Regions from separate parts of the Janibacter sp. Y6 genome, predicted to be linked through region 3. Evidence: riboswitches for the same ligand, from Rfam matches in the RefSeq annotation. Region 3 holds a riboswitch; each other region holds the start of a gene.
The links. A riboswitch is a leader RNA that binds a small molecule or an ion and turns the genes downstream of it on or off. The one in region 3 is predicted to bind S-adenosylmethionine.
Positions count from the first base shown of each region.

Region 1 (4,517 bases), on a different contig from region 3:
CCAGGTGACGGCGTTGGCGCTGCCCTGGTAGCGCACGGTCGTGTGCGCCCCCTCCTCCTGCGACTGCGCGTCGCTCGTGGGCAGGGCGCAGCCGGTGGCCAGGCTCGTCGTCAGGGCGAGGAGCGCGCCGGCGGACAGGACGGAGCGGCGGGTCGTGGTGCGCATCAGGCCACCCGCTCCACGCCGTGCGCGCGGTCGGCGGCTGCGACGAGCGATCGCCCGGCGACGCCGTCGAGGAAGACCCGGGTGACCTCGCGAAGGGGGGCGGCGGCGGACTCGTCGAGGAGGATCTCACCGCCGTCGAGCAGGTGCACCTCGTCGGCCCGCACGAACCACCCGGGGGTGATCGCGCTCGGCGCCAGGCTGGCCAGCACCGGCCGCAGCGCGTAGTCGACGGACAGGACGTGCGCGGGGCTGCCTCCGGTGGCCACGGGCAGGACGACCTTGCCGCGCAGCGCGTCCTGGGGCAGCAGGTCGAGGAAGGTCTTGAGCAGACCGCTGTAGGCCGCCTTGTAGACCGGGGTGCTCACGACGACGGCGTCGGCGCTCGCGATCGTCGCGACCGCGGCGGCGACGTCGGGGTGGGCGGTGTCGGCTCGCAGGAGCGGCCCGGCGGGCAGGTCGCGCAGGACGACGGGCAGGGTGAGGTGGCCGGCGCGCTGGACCCAGCGCGAGAGGTGGGTGAGCACGCCGTCGGTGCGCGATGTCGTCGACGGACTGCTCGAGATGGTGGCGACGAGAGCCATGGGGATGCCTTCCTGGGCATGGGGGGTCGTCGGACGTCGGCGGGTGCCGGACGGCCGTGGTGCGGTGAGGGTGGGGCGACCCAGGGGCGCTGGGTCAGGGGTGACGGGCACGCCACGCTGACCGGGCCGCGGGGCGACCGGTCGGTGGTGGGGGTGCTACGTCTGCTGCGTCAGCGGCGACAGAGCGCGCTGCTGACGCGGAGCAGGTCGACGTGCCGTCGCTCGACGTGCCGGCAGCTGCGCCGGCCCGTGGTGCGGGTCGTGTCGGTGCTCATGTGGTGCCCGTCCTCGTCTCGAGGCCGTGGGGCCTCGCGCTTGCCCCTGCCAGTCGGCAGGGGCCAGGTCCTCACCCGGAGCACCCCACTGCGAGATGGAGGGTTGCTGTCCAGCGAGCCGGGGCTTGGCGCTGGAGCTCATGACCTGCGAGGAACCTAGCGCGCGGTCAAGTCCTATCGCAACAGTAGGGATTGGTGTCTCGCATCTCGGACCGCCTACGGACGCAGGACGACCCGCCGGCGGTGTGCCGGCGGGTCGTCCTCGTCATGACGTGGGTCGGGCGTGTCAGTCCTCGTCGGCCCGGGCCCCGCCGCGGGCGCGCTCCTCCATGCTCAGCCCACTGTCGTGAGCCGAGTCGGTGCGCATCTGGGGCAGGTCGCCGGTGTTGCCCTGCTCCTCGCGGATGGCGCTCAGCTCGGCCTCGTCGGCGGCGCCGAGCTCGTAGAGACGTCCGCTGCGCCAGTCGGCCAGGTAGTCGCGCATCTCGCTCTTGAGCTCGGGCAGGAGGAAGTACAGCCCGAGGAGGTTGATGAAGCCGCACATGAAGAGGAAGGCGTCGGTGAGGGTGAGCACCGAGCCGAAGGTGAGCACCGTGCCGATGACCGTGAAGGAGACGAAGATCAGCTTGTAGGTGAGCAGGCTCGGCCGCGACGGGCCGAAGAAGTACTCCCAGGCCTTCTCGCCGTAGTAGCTCCACGTGATGAGCGTGGAGAAGGCGAAGAGCGCCACCATGACGGCGAGGATCACCGGGAACTGCGGCAGGAAGGTGGCGAAGGCGTCGCTGGTGAGGAGCACGCCGTCGGGCGCGCCGCCACCCGCCTTGACCTGGTCGATGCCCTCGCGCCACGACGGCGGGTTCGCGATGACGATGGTCAGGGCGGTCATCGTGCACACGATGACCGTGTCGATGAAGGGCTCGAGGAGGGCGACGAAGCCCTCGGAGACGGGGCGGGTGGTCTTCACGGCCGAGTGCGCGATCGGGGCCGAGCCCAGACCGGCCTCGTTGGAGAAGGCCGCGCGCTGGAAGCCGACGATGAGGACGCCGACGAGGCCGCCGAGCCCGGCCTCCGGGGTGAAGGCGCCGCTGACGATGTCGCCGAGGGCGCCGGGGACCTGGCTGATGTTCGAGCCGATGACGAGCAGGCACGCCGCGACGTAGCCGATGCCCATGACCGGGACGAGCTTCGAGGTCACCGCGGCGATCGAGGTGATGCCGCCGAGGATCACCGCGCCGATGAGCGCGGCCAGGGCCAGGCCGAAGACGAGCGCGGACCCGTCGGAGCCGAGGAAGCCGTCGGCGCCACCGGTCACCTCGCGAGCCTGGGCGAAGGTCTGGTTGGCCTGGAACATGTTGCCGCCGCCGACCCCGAAGAAGAAGATCGCGATGGCGAAGGCGCCGGTCATGATCGCGGCGGGGACCCGGCCGAACCGGCCGTACGCGACCGGCAGGTACTTGAAGGGGCCGCCGGAGATCGAGCCGTCGGGGTTGACGGTGCGGTACTTCACGCCGAGCGTGCACTCCGCGAACTTCGTCGCCATGCCGAGCAGACCGCAGACGACCATCCAGAAGGTCGCACCCGCCCCACCGAGGGCGAGAGCCGCGCCGACGCCGGCGATGTTGCCGAGGCCGACGGTGCCGGACAGCGCGGAGGACAGGGCCTGGAAGTGCGTGATCTCACCGGGGTCGTCCGGGCGCGAGAACTTGCCGCGGACCACCTCGAGCGACAGCCGCGCGCCGCGCACCTGCACGACGCCGAGGTAGGCCGTGATGATGACGCCCGCGGCGACGAGCCAGAGGACGACGAGGGGCAGCTCGGAGCCCCCGGGGAGGGGTACGGCGTAGAAGACGACGGAGGACAACCAGTCGGCGAAGGGGCCGACGACGTCGTTGACCGCCTCCTCGAATCCTCGCAGGCCACCGCTGTCAGCGGCAGGGACGGGCAGGACGGACGACGCTTGTGGCGGGGTCATGCCGATCCACGCAACCGCAGTCGTGGCGGCAGATCAACGGGTGAGACCGAGACGTTGTCCGGCTGTGACCCGCGGTGCCGGACGTGCCGCGACCGTGGGCGGTCAGCGGCGGGCGCCGGTGACGAGCCAGGCGTCGCTGCGCAGACGCCACCACAACGTCGCCCAGCGCACGAGCATGAAGCCGCTGAAGGCGACCCAGAGGACGACCATCGCCGAGGTCGCCGTGTGCCCCTGGCCCAGGTGGCGGGCGAGCAGGACGAGCGGCACGTAGGCGAGCAGGACGACCGTCGAGGCCCCGGCGAGCCAGCGCCCGTCGCCGGCCCCGATGAGGATCCCGTCGGCGGTGAAGACGAGGCCGGCGAGCGGCTGGTCGATCGCGACGACGAGCAGGCCCGAGGCGATGGCGGCGCGCACCCCGGCGTCCGTCGTGAAGAGGGCGGGGAGCACCTGGTGCCCGGCAAGGACGAGCAGCCCGAGGACGACGCCGGTCCACCAGCCCCACCGCATCATGATCGCGCTCGCGTCGCGGACCGCCCGGCGGTCGCCGGCCCCGAGGGCCTGACCGGTGAGGGCCTGGGCGGCGATGGCGATCGCGTCGAGGGCGAAGGCGAGGGCTGACCAGATCGTCATCGTCACCTGGTGCGCCGCGAGGGGCACGTCGCCGAAGCTCGCGGCGGTCCACACGGTGAGGAGGAGGATGGCGCGCAGCGCGAGCGTGCGCACGAGCAGCGGCACCCCCTCGACGGCCGACCGGAGCACCCGGGCGACGTGCGGCCGGGGGGACGCGTCATGCGCACGTCCGTGGCGGGCGACGACGGTGACGAGCGCTAGAGCCATGCCCGCCTGGGCGACGACCGTGCCCCAGGCGGACCCCGCGATGCCCATGCCCAGCCCGTGGACGAGGACGACGTTGAGCACGGCGTTGACGGTGAAACCCACCCCGGCGACGACGAGCGGTGTGCGGGTGTCGAGAAGCCCACGCAGGATGCCCGTGGCCGCGAGGACGACGAGCATCGCCGGGAGCCCGAGCGCGCTGATGCGCAGGTAGGTCTCGCCCTGGAGGAGCACCTCTGGCGAGCCCCCGACGGCGGCGACGAGCGGGTGGGCGAAGACCGCGGTGACGACCGCCGCGAGGGCGCCGATGACGAGCGCGAGCCACACCCCGGACCAGCCGCTCTCGATGGCGTCGCGGTGCAGCCCGGCGCCGACCTGGCGCGAGACCGCCGCGGTCGTGCCGTAGGCGAGGAAGACGAAGACGCCGGCCATCGTCAGCAGCACGGCGCTCGCCGCCCCGAGACCGGCGAGCGACACGACGCCGAGCCGGCCGACGACGGCGGAGTCGACGAGCAGGAAGAGCGGCTCGGCGACAAGGGCGAGGAATGCTGGCACGGCCAGGGAGAGGATCTGGCGGGCTCCGACGGTGCTCATCGGGGGACAGTCTCCCCCTTCGCCCCGGTCGCCCAGCGCGTGGTCTCGCGGAAATGCGCAAACCGGCGCCCGCCGAAGTTACCCCGGCGTACTCTG
Region 1 covers NZ_JAKLYZ010000002.1:370,919-375,435, reverse strand. The annotation lists gene L6241_RS06735 (ABC transporter substrate-binding protein) at 1-168, opposite strand, end outside; gene ssuE (NADPH-dependent FMN reductase) at 165-746, opposite strand; gene L6241_RS06725 (putative leader peptide) at 917-1,021, opposite strand; SAM riboswitch class IV at 1,053-1,167, opposite strand; gene L6241_RS06720 (sodium:alanine symporter family protein) at 1,308-2,993, opposite strand; gene L6241_RS06715 (MATE family efflux transporter) at 3,096-4,421, opposite strand.
Region 1: another riboswitch for S-adenosylmethionine. It lies ahead of L6241_RS06725 (putative leader peptide); the one in region 3 lies ahead of L6241_RS02915 (homoserine O-acetyltransferase).

Region 2 (4,517 bases), on a different contig from region 3:
CTGGGTGATGCGCACGATCGAGTCCTCGACGTCGCGCGGCGCGACCATCATGAGGTCGGCGAGCTCGTCGACGATGACGAGCAGGTAGGGGTAGGGCTGGATCGTGCGCTCGCTGCCGGGCAGCGGCTGCACGGTGCCGGCGCGGACCGCCTTGTTGAAGTCGTCGACGTGCTTGAAGCCGAAGGCCGCGAGGTCGTCGTAGCGCATGTCCATCTCCTTCACCACCCACTGGAGGGCCTCGGCGGCCTTCTTCGCGTTGGTGATGATGGGCGTGATGAGGTGCGGGATCCCCTCGTACGCGGTGAGCTCGACGCGCTTGGGGTCGACGAGCACCATGCGCACCTCGTCGGGCGTGGCCCGCATGAGGATCGAGGTGATCATCGAGTTGACGAAGCTCGACTTGCCGGAGCCCGTCGCGCCGGCGACGAGGATGTGGGGCATCTTCGCGAGGTTGGCGATGACGTACCCGCCCTCGACGTCCTTGCCGACACCCATGACCATCGGGTGCTCGTTGGTCCGTGCGACGTCGCTGCGCAGCACGTCGCCGAGGCAGACCATCTCCTTGTCGGCGTTCGGGATCTCGATGCCGATGGCCGACTTGCCCGGGATGGGGCTGAGGATGCGCACGTCGGCCGAGGCCACGGCGTAGGCGATGTTCTTGCTGAGCGCGGTGACGCGCTCGACCTTGACGCCGGGGCCCAGCTCGACGACGTACCGGGTGACGGTGGGGCCGCGGTGGAAGCCGGTGACCTGCGCGTCGATGCCGAACTCGTCGAGGACGTTGGTCAGGGCGTCGACGACCTGGTCGTTGGCGGCGGAGCGCTCCTTGTGCGGCGAGCCGGCCTTGAGCGCCGCCGAGTCGGGCAGCGTGTAGGTGACGTCGCCGGCGAGGGCGAGCTGCTCGACGCGCTGCGGCAGCTGGGTCGTCGGGGGCGGCTGCAACGCGGTCTTGTCCTTGGCGACCGGGGCGACGACGCCGTTGCCGGTCGAGCGCTTCTCGCCGGGGCGCGGGCCCCCCTTCGCCGGGGCCTCCGGGGCGGCGGCCTCCTCTGCCGCGGCGTCCTCGGCCGCCTTCGCGGCGTCGGACTCGGCCTTCGCGGCCCGCCGGCGGCGTGCCTTCTCCGCGGGCGAGACCTGGGCGGCCTGGTCGAAGGCGGTGTCGCCGTCGCGCTCGTCGAGCTCGTCGAAGCGGCGCTTGCGGGCGGCCTGCACGGCACGGGCGGCCGCCGGCGTGCTCTCGACCTCGTCGTGCGGCTGCGGCGGGGCGCCGGTGAAGACGGCCCGCAGGTAGGCGGCCCGGGTGGGGATCTCGTGCAGGGGCGTGCCCGTGACGAGCAGGAGCGAGAAGGTGCCGAGCAGGACGAGGATGATCGCCGTCGGCCACACGGTGAGCCCGGTGGCGAGCGGGTCGGAGGCGAGGAAGCCGACGATGCCGCCGGCGTCGCGCATCGGGCCGGCGCCGTCGGGGGGCTGCGGGATGCCGCGGGCGATGTGCGTCAGACCGCAGACCGACAGCGAGAGCAGGGCCAGGCCGAAGCCGAGCCGGGCGCTCGTCGCGTCGTCGGCGCCGCGCAGCAGGCGCCACCCGGCGAGGACGAGGACGAGCGGGAGGGCGTAGGCGACACGGCCGAAGGTCCCTGCGGCCACGGCGTGCACGAGATCGGCGAGCCCGCCCTGCAGGCCCCACCACTCGACGGCGGCGACGACGACGGCGAGCGCGACGAGGGTGAAGCCGAGACCGTCACGACGGTGCTCGGGCTCGATCTGGCCGGCCTGGTGGCCCACCCGACGGGCACCGGCGCCGGCGGCGCCGGCGACCCCCATCCACGTGCTGCGCACGGCGGCGAGCGGGAGCGGGAGACCGCCCCCCTTCGCCGAGGTCGTGCCCGACCCCTTCGAGCCGGTGCGGCCGGAGGAGCGCGAGGAGGACCGGGCCTTGGTGCCCGTGGACCGCCCCGGGCCCTTGGTCGCGGCCGTGCGACCGGGTGCGCGGGTGGATCCCCCACGCGGGCGCGCGGGGGTGCCGTTACGTGTTGCCATGCTCGCAGGCTAGGCGATCGCCATCCCTTTCACACGTGTCACACGCGCACCAGGGGCCGCCGGTTCCGGGCGAAGGGGGGTGTGGACGGCGCCGGGGAGAGCCACCGGCGCCCGCATACCCTGCGTGCGTGCCCCATGTCCTCGTCGCGCTCGCCGTCGCGCTCGTGGGCATGCCCCTCGCGTGGAGGTGGGGCCGCTCGGGCACCTACCGACGCCCCGACGAGACGGCTCCGCTGCCCGCCCACGGGTGGCTCGTGCCGGCGGTGCCGGCGCTCGCGGCCGCCCTCGTCTGGGTCGCCCGCGACGAGCCGCTCGCCGCCGCGGCGGCGACCGCGCTCCTCGCCCCGGTCGGCCTGCTCCTGCTCGCGGTCGACGCGGACGTCCACCGGCTGCCCAACGCCCTCACGCTCCCCTTCGCGGCCGCCGTCCTCGCGCTCCTCGCCCTCGCCGCGGCGACGTCCGGGCAGTGGGACGACCTGCGCCGGGCGCTCGTCGCCACGGCGGGCGTCGGCGGTGCCTTCGTGCTCGTCAGCCTCGTCCTCGGCTCGCGCGGCATCGGGATGGGCGACGCGAAGCTCGTGCTCGCCCTCGCCCCGCTGCTCGGCTGGTACGGGTGGAGCACCCTCACCATCGGCGTGTACGCGGCCTTCGCGCTCGGCGGTGCCGCTGCGCTCGTGCTCCTCGTGCTGCGCCGGGTGGACCGGGCCACGCACCTCGCCTTCGGCCCCTACCTCGTGCTCGGGGCGGTCCTCGCGCTCCTCGTACGCGCCTGAGCACGCCCCTCCCCCGCCCAGGTCTCAGCAGACAAGACGGGGCCGGACGGGCTCGACGCCGCTCCCCGACCCGCTGCTATCGTCGCGGCCAAGGTCATGAGTGCCAGCGTCAAGCCCCGGCTCGCTGGTCGGCAACCCTCCTCCGCGGTGGGGTGCTCCGGGTGACGACCTGGCCGACGCCAGACGACGCCGGCAAGCGCGGACCCCGGCTGCCCCGAGGTCCCAGACCTCATGGGAGGCATGCCATGTCCACCACCGCTCTCGCCCCGGCCGCTGCGCCGACGCTCCCCCGCCCCGCCGAGCCGACGCTGGCGGCCGTGCACCAGCTGCGACCCCGCCCGAGCGCGCCGTCGACCCCGGCCCTCGTCTCCGACGGGCTCGTCTGCCCGCTCGAGTCCGGCGCCGAGGTGGAGTACGCGAATCTCGACCATGGGGCCTCGACCTCGGCCTTCGTCGCCGTCAAGGCCGCCGTCGACGAGGCGAGCCTCACGTACTCGTCGGTGCACCGCGGCAACGGCTACGCCTCGCGCGTGACGAGCGCGCGCTACGAGCAGGCCCGCGAGGTCGTGGCCCGCTTCGTCGGCGCGCGCGCGGACGACCACGTGATCTTCACGCGCAACACCACCGACTCCTTCAACCTCCTCGCCTCGGTCGTGCCGCAGGACGCGCAGGTCTTCGTCTTCGGCTCCGACCACCACGCGACGATCCTGCCGTGGCGCGCCGAGCAGCTCGTCCGCCTCCCCGTGCCCGCGAGCCCGGCCGAGGCGGTCTCGGTCGTCGACGCGGCGCTGCGGACCTCGCGCGCCGCCGACGCGCTCGTCGTCGTCACCGGCGCGTCGAACGTCACGGGCGAGTACTGGCCGGTCGCGCAGATCGCGACGGTCGCCCGCCGGCACGGCGCCCGGGTCGCGCTCGACGCCGCCCAGCTCGTCCAGCACCGCGCCGTCGACCTCGCGCTCGAGGAGCTCGACTACGTCGCCTTCTCGGGGCACAAGATCTATGCGCCCTACGGCGCCGGCGTGCTCGTCGGGCGCTCGGACTGGCTCGACGCGGCCGAGCCCTACCTCGCCGGGGGCGGTGCGACGGCGGCGGTCTCCGACGAGGACACGACGTGGCAGATCGGTCCCGCCCGCCACGAGGCCGGCAGCCCGAACGTCCTCGGCGCGGTGGCCCTGGCCGTCGCGTGCGAGGTCGTCGAGGAGCACCGTGAGGCCATCGCCGAGCTCGACGAGACGCTCGGGCGGGGCTTGGTCAGCCGGCTCGACGCGATCCCCGGGGTGCAGACGCACTCGATCTTCGGGCCGACGCACGACCGGGCGCCGGTCGTCACCTTCACCGTCGAGGGCCGCTCCGCCGAGGAGGTCTCGCGCCGCCTCTCCGACGAGCACGGCATCGGGGTGCGCGACGGACGCTTCTGCGCCCACGTCCTCGTCGACGCGCTCCTGGCGCGGCAGGGTTCGAGCAGCACGAGCGCGGTCCGCGCGAGCCTGGGCCTGGCGAACTCCCCCGAGCACGTCGACCGGCTCGTCGCCGCGGTCCGCTCCCTCGCCCCGCGGGGCTGACTCCCCCTTCGCCCGCCTCCGGCTACCGACCCGTCTACGACGCGAGCTACCACGCAGTACTGGTCGTGATGACGACCAGTACTGCGTGGTAGCTCGGGGGGTGTGGTAGCTCGAGGGGGTGTGGTAGCTCGGGGGTGCCGGG
Region 2 covers NZ_JAKLYZ010000003.1:354,612-359,128, reverse strand. The annotation lists gene L6241_RS09295 (DNA translocase FtsK 4TM domain-containing protein) at 1-2,040, opposite strand, end outside; gene L6241_RS09290 (prepilin peptidase) at 2,169-2,813, shown strand; SAM riboswitch class IV at 2,906-3,018, shown strand; gene L6241_RS09285 (aminotransferase class V-fold PLP-dependent enzyme) at 3,059-4,375, shown strand.
Region 2: another riboswitch for S-adenosylmethionine. It lies ahead of L6241_RS09285 (aminotransferase class V-fold PLP-dependent enzyme); the one in region 3 lies ahead of L6241_RS02915 (homoserine O-acetyltransferase).

Region 3 (4,517 bases):
ACTTCGTCGCCGCCTTCTTGGCGGGGGACGCTGCCTTCTTGGTGGCGGTCTTCTTGGTGGTGGTCGGTGGCACGTGGACCTCGATTCCCTGTTCCTTCAGCGTCTGAAGCACAACGCGCATCCGAGGGGCGGTAATCCCGGCCTCGCTCACCGCGGCGGCGACGTCCTCTGCCGTGACGTGGCCGGTGGAGCTGCCCTTGCTGAGCAGGGTCTGCACGGCAGGGTGGGCGAAGTCGCGGGGCAGGGAGTCTGACGTGGTCGAGCGGGGCGACAAGGGTCTACCGGCACCTTCCGTGGCGTGTGAGCGGGCTGAGCCCGCGCCACCGAGGATGCATCTGGAGCAGGGTGACTGCCTCCGGAGCAGGTGGCGCCTGGGCGCTCGGCCGCGGGCTTGATCACCATTATAAGTCGAGAGCACGCGAAGGGCCCACGCGACCGTGCGCATGGGCCCTTCGGCGGTGCTGCAGAGCGTCTCGCGTCAGGCGTCGGCCTTCACCGCGAGGACGGGGCACGGGGCGTCGAGGAGCACCCGCTGGGCGTTGGAGCCGAGGATGAGCTTGCCGACGGGGGTGCGGCGGCGCAGCCCGATGACGATGAGCTCGGCATCGGTCTCCTCCGCGACGGCGATGAGGTCCTCGGCCGGCTCCTTGCCGCGCACGAGACCACGCACGTCGACGTCGACGCCGCTGCCGGCGAGGTCGTCGCGCACCCCCTGGAGGGTGGCCTCCTGGGAGGCGGCGTTGTCACCGGTGAAGCCCGAGCCGCCGCGGTCGGAGTGCACGACGACGAGGCGTCGCCCGCGCAGCTTCGCCTCCTCGACCGCACGGTCGAGGGCGGCGCGTCCCTCCTTGGTCGAGACGTAACCAACGACGATCGTCATCTGCGACTCCTTGTCCATGGCTGGTAGTTGCCGCAGACGCTACACCGCGAGCGCGGTGCCGCACGGGCAAGAGGACGGGGCGCGCCGGACGCGTCAGCGGTGCCGGTCGAGGCCGTCGTCGGCGGCTCGGCGTCAACCGTCGAGGGCCTCGCGCACGATCGTCGCGACCTGCTCGATCTCGGTGAGGAAGCCGTCGTGCCCCGACCGGCTCGTGACGAGCCGCTGGACCGTGCCCGGGCGCAGCGCGGCGACCTCGTCGGTGAGCCGTGGGGGGTAGAGCCGGTCGCTGTCGACGGCCGCCACCGTGAGCCGCCCGGGGTAGGCCCGCAGCGCCGACTCGAGACCGCCCCGGTCACGCCCGACGTCGTGGGAGTTCATCGCCTCGGTGAGCACGACGTAGGAGTTGGCGTCGAAGCGACCGGCGAGCTTGGTGCCGTGGTGCTCGAGATAGCTCTCGACGGCGAAGGGGGCGTCGGCCCCCTCGGCCTGCCCGCGCCGCCCGAAGCGGTCGTGCAGCTCGATCTCGCTGCGGTAGGTGACGTGGGCGACCTGGCGCGCGATGCTCAGACCGGCGTCGGGGCCCTCGGGCTGCCCGTAGTAGTCGCCCCCGGCGAAGTGGGGGTCGTTGCGGATCGCCATGACCTGGGCCTGCGACCACCCGATCTGCTCCGCCGTCGCGTACGGGGTGCTCGCGAGCACGACGGCCCGCTCGACCCGCTCGGGCTCCGAGAGCGCCCACTCCAGGGCGCGCATGCCGCCCATCGAGCCGCCGACGACCGCGGCCCACCGGGTGACGCCGAGGGCGTCGGCGAGCAGGACCTCCGCGGCCACCTGGTCGCGGATCGTCACCGCTGGGAAGCGCGAGCCCCACGGGGCGCCGTCCGGGGCCGGCGAGCTCGGGCCGGTGCTGCCCTGGCACCCGCCGAGCACGTTGGGCGCGACGACGAAGTAGCGGTCGGTGTCGACCGGCGCGCCGGGACCGACCATGCCCTCCCACCACCCGGGCGTCGGGTGACCGGGGCCGCTCGGCCCGACGACGTGGCTGTCGCCGGTGAGGGCGTGCTCGACGAGGACGGCGTTGGAGCCGTCCGGGGCGAGCTCGCCCCACGTCTCGTAGGCGATCCGGACCTCGGGCAGCCGTGCGCCGCGCTCGAGGTCGAGCGGTCCGAGGTCGGCGAAGACCCGGCCGCCGGGGTCGTCGCCCTCGCGCCAGGCCGCGCTCGGGCGCGCCGGGCCTGCCGCGCGGGCGGGCACCGAGGTGGGGATGGGGGTGCCCGGTCGATCTGCACCGGGTCGGACGAATGACGTCACGCTCATGACGGATGCGCTCCTGCAGCCTCGCTCTTGCACGCACCGGGTCGGTGCGGCCAGGTCATCACCCGGGGCACCCCATCGCGAGGAGGGTTGCCGCCCAGCAAGCCGGCGCTTGACGCTGGGTCTCATGACCTGCCCGAAGTGTAACGAGGCGCCGTGGGCGGGGCCACGGGCGTCTCACCCTCAGGCGGCGGGCAACCGGATGCCGTGGGTGACGAGCTGGTCGAGCAGCACGGCGAGCCGGTAGCGGGGGTCTGCTCGCAGGGCCGCCTCGAGGGCGATGCCCGCCAGGGCACCGCTGCCCGACCACCAGGCCACCTGCCCGACGACGGTGAGCAGCGGCGCGCTGCGCGGCTCGGGCACCCGGTGCACGACACCGCACAACCGGTCGAGCAGGGCCTCGACGTCGAGCGCCGCCGCGTCGTCGACCTCTCCCCCGCGGCTGCCCGTCGCATCGTGGGTCCACGTGCAGCAGCGCGCCGCCGCGGCGGCGGTGCGCAGGTCCTCGGGGTCGATGCCGGGCACCGCGTCCGGCCCGGGGGTGAGGACGGCGAGGAGGGCGTCGCGCCAGGCCCGGTCGCGCAACGACACGACGAGGTCGGCGACGACGTCGTCGTCGAGGTCGTCGACCGGCTCCCGGGCGCGCAGGACGGCCGTCCAGGCGGCCGTCGCCGCAGCCCGGCCCCGAGGCCCCGTCGGCCGGCGCGCGAGGAGCGTCTCGACGAGCGCGCTGCCCGGGTGGGTGCCAGGGGCGACCTGCTCTGCGAGGTCCGACCGCGTCCGCAGGGGCGCTCGTCCGTGGGCGACCAGCGCGGCGACACCGGGCACCCTGCTCGCCTCGGGGAGCACGACGCCGTCCTCCTCCCACCCCTCGACGTCGCGGTCCGGCGAGTGCCACCGCCCGTCGCGCACGACGACGACCGGGCTGCACCCGATGACGCCTCGGTCGACGAGACCCGCGAGGACTGCGCGCATCCGGGCGGAGGCGCCGGACCGGGTCTCGTAGGCGACGGCGACCACCGCGCGGGCACGGGTCTGCACGACCTGCCCGACCATCTGGCGCACGGCGCGCTCGGCGTGCTCGTCGGGGACGATGTCGCAGCGCTGGATCAGCCCGACGCGTCGCCCGTCGAGGGCGAGCAGGACGAGAGAGTCCTCGGGGTGGAAGCCGAGGAGATAGGGCGCCATGACGGCGATGTCGACAGGGGTGCGGGCTCGGACGGTCTCCATGACCGCACGCTGCCCTGTGGCGCGGGCTCCCGTCAGGACGTCGCGGCGCCCTGTGGACGACGGCTGCGCGGCGCGCCCACCTGTGGACGACGCACGTGGCCGTCAGTCGCGAACGACCTCGGAGGGCACGGTCGTCGACGTCGCGTAGGCGGATGCGGGGCCGGGCGTGGGGCCCGATGCGTAGGCATGGGCACCGGGAGCGGGCGAGCCGGCCTGCTCCCAGGCGATGAAGTCCTCGGTCTCGCGCACGAGCGACACGGCGAGCCAGGACAGGATGACCGCGTCGTCGACGAGGCCGACGACGAGGAGCAGCCCCTCCGGCACGACGTCGATCGGCGAGACGACGTAGCCGAGGCCGAGGAGCATGAGGGTGAGCTGCCCGCTGCTCATCCCCTGGTAGCGCCCGCTGCGCACGGCGCGGACGAGGCGGGGCAGTGCGAGCACCCGCTGGATCAGGCTGGGCGTGCCGGGACGGGTGGCGCTGCGCACGGCGCCGGCGAGGTTCGCGGCGGCGTGCATGCGGTGTCGTCGGGCCATCGGGCTCCCCTTCTCGAGGTCGGGCCGGTCTGGGGCCGGCCGCGAGGAGTAGAACGAGCGGGCGACCCGGAGGATTCCCCCGGGTCGCCCGATGGTCACGAGGCGGGCGGGAACTCCGTGCGCACGTGGTCGGCGAGCTGCTTGAGCAGCCATGTGTCCATGCCCCCTCCGACGGCCCCGCCGACGACCGGCACCGACTTGCCGAAGCGGGAGAAGGACTTGCGCCCCGCCGTCGACAGGATCCGGAAGCCGACGGCCTTGTTGACGACCATGAGGGCCGGCCCCGGGAGGCGCTGCGCGGCGAGGTTGGTCAGGCGCCCGGACGGGGCGGCCATCCCGGCCTTGGCGAGCAGGTCGTTGGCGTCGGCGCCGACGAGCGCGAGGAGGACCGCGCTGCGGATGCGCGGGTCGGCGATGTCGTGGCCGCGCAGACGGGCGGTCGCGGCGGTCATGCGGGTCGCGAGGAGGTAGAAGCCCAGGACGTTCGCCGGGAGCGCCACGGGCAGCGTGATGAAGCCGCCGAGGTTGGTGACGAAGCCGCTCGCCGCGACGAGCT
Region 3 covers NZ_JAKLYZ010000001.1:628,328-632,844, forward strand. The annotation lists gene L6241_RS02905 (RNA polymerase sigma factor) at 1-274, opposite strand, end outside; gene L6241_RS02910 (universal stress protein) at 479-880, opposite strand; gene L6241_RS02915 (homoserine O-acetyltransferase) at 1,013-2,197, opposite strand; SAM riboswitch class IV at 2,216-2,327, opposite strand; gene L6241_RS02920 (DUF4192 domain-containing protein) at 2,378-3,424, opposite strand; gene L6241_RS02925 (YkvA family protein) at 3,527-3,961, opposite strand; gene L6241_RS02930 (EcsC family protein) at 4,057-4,517, opposite strand, start outside.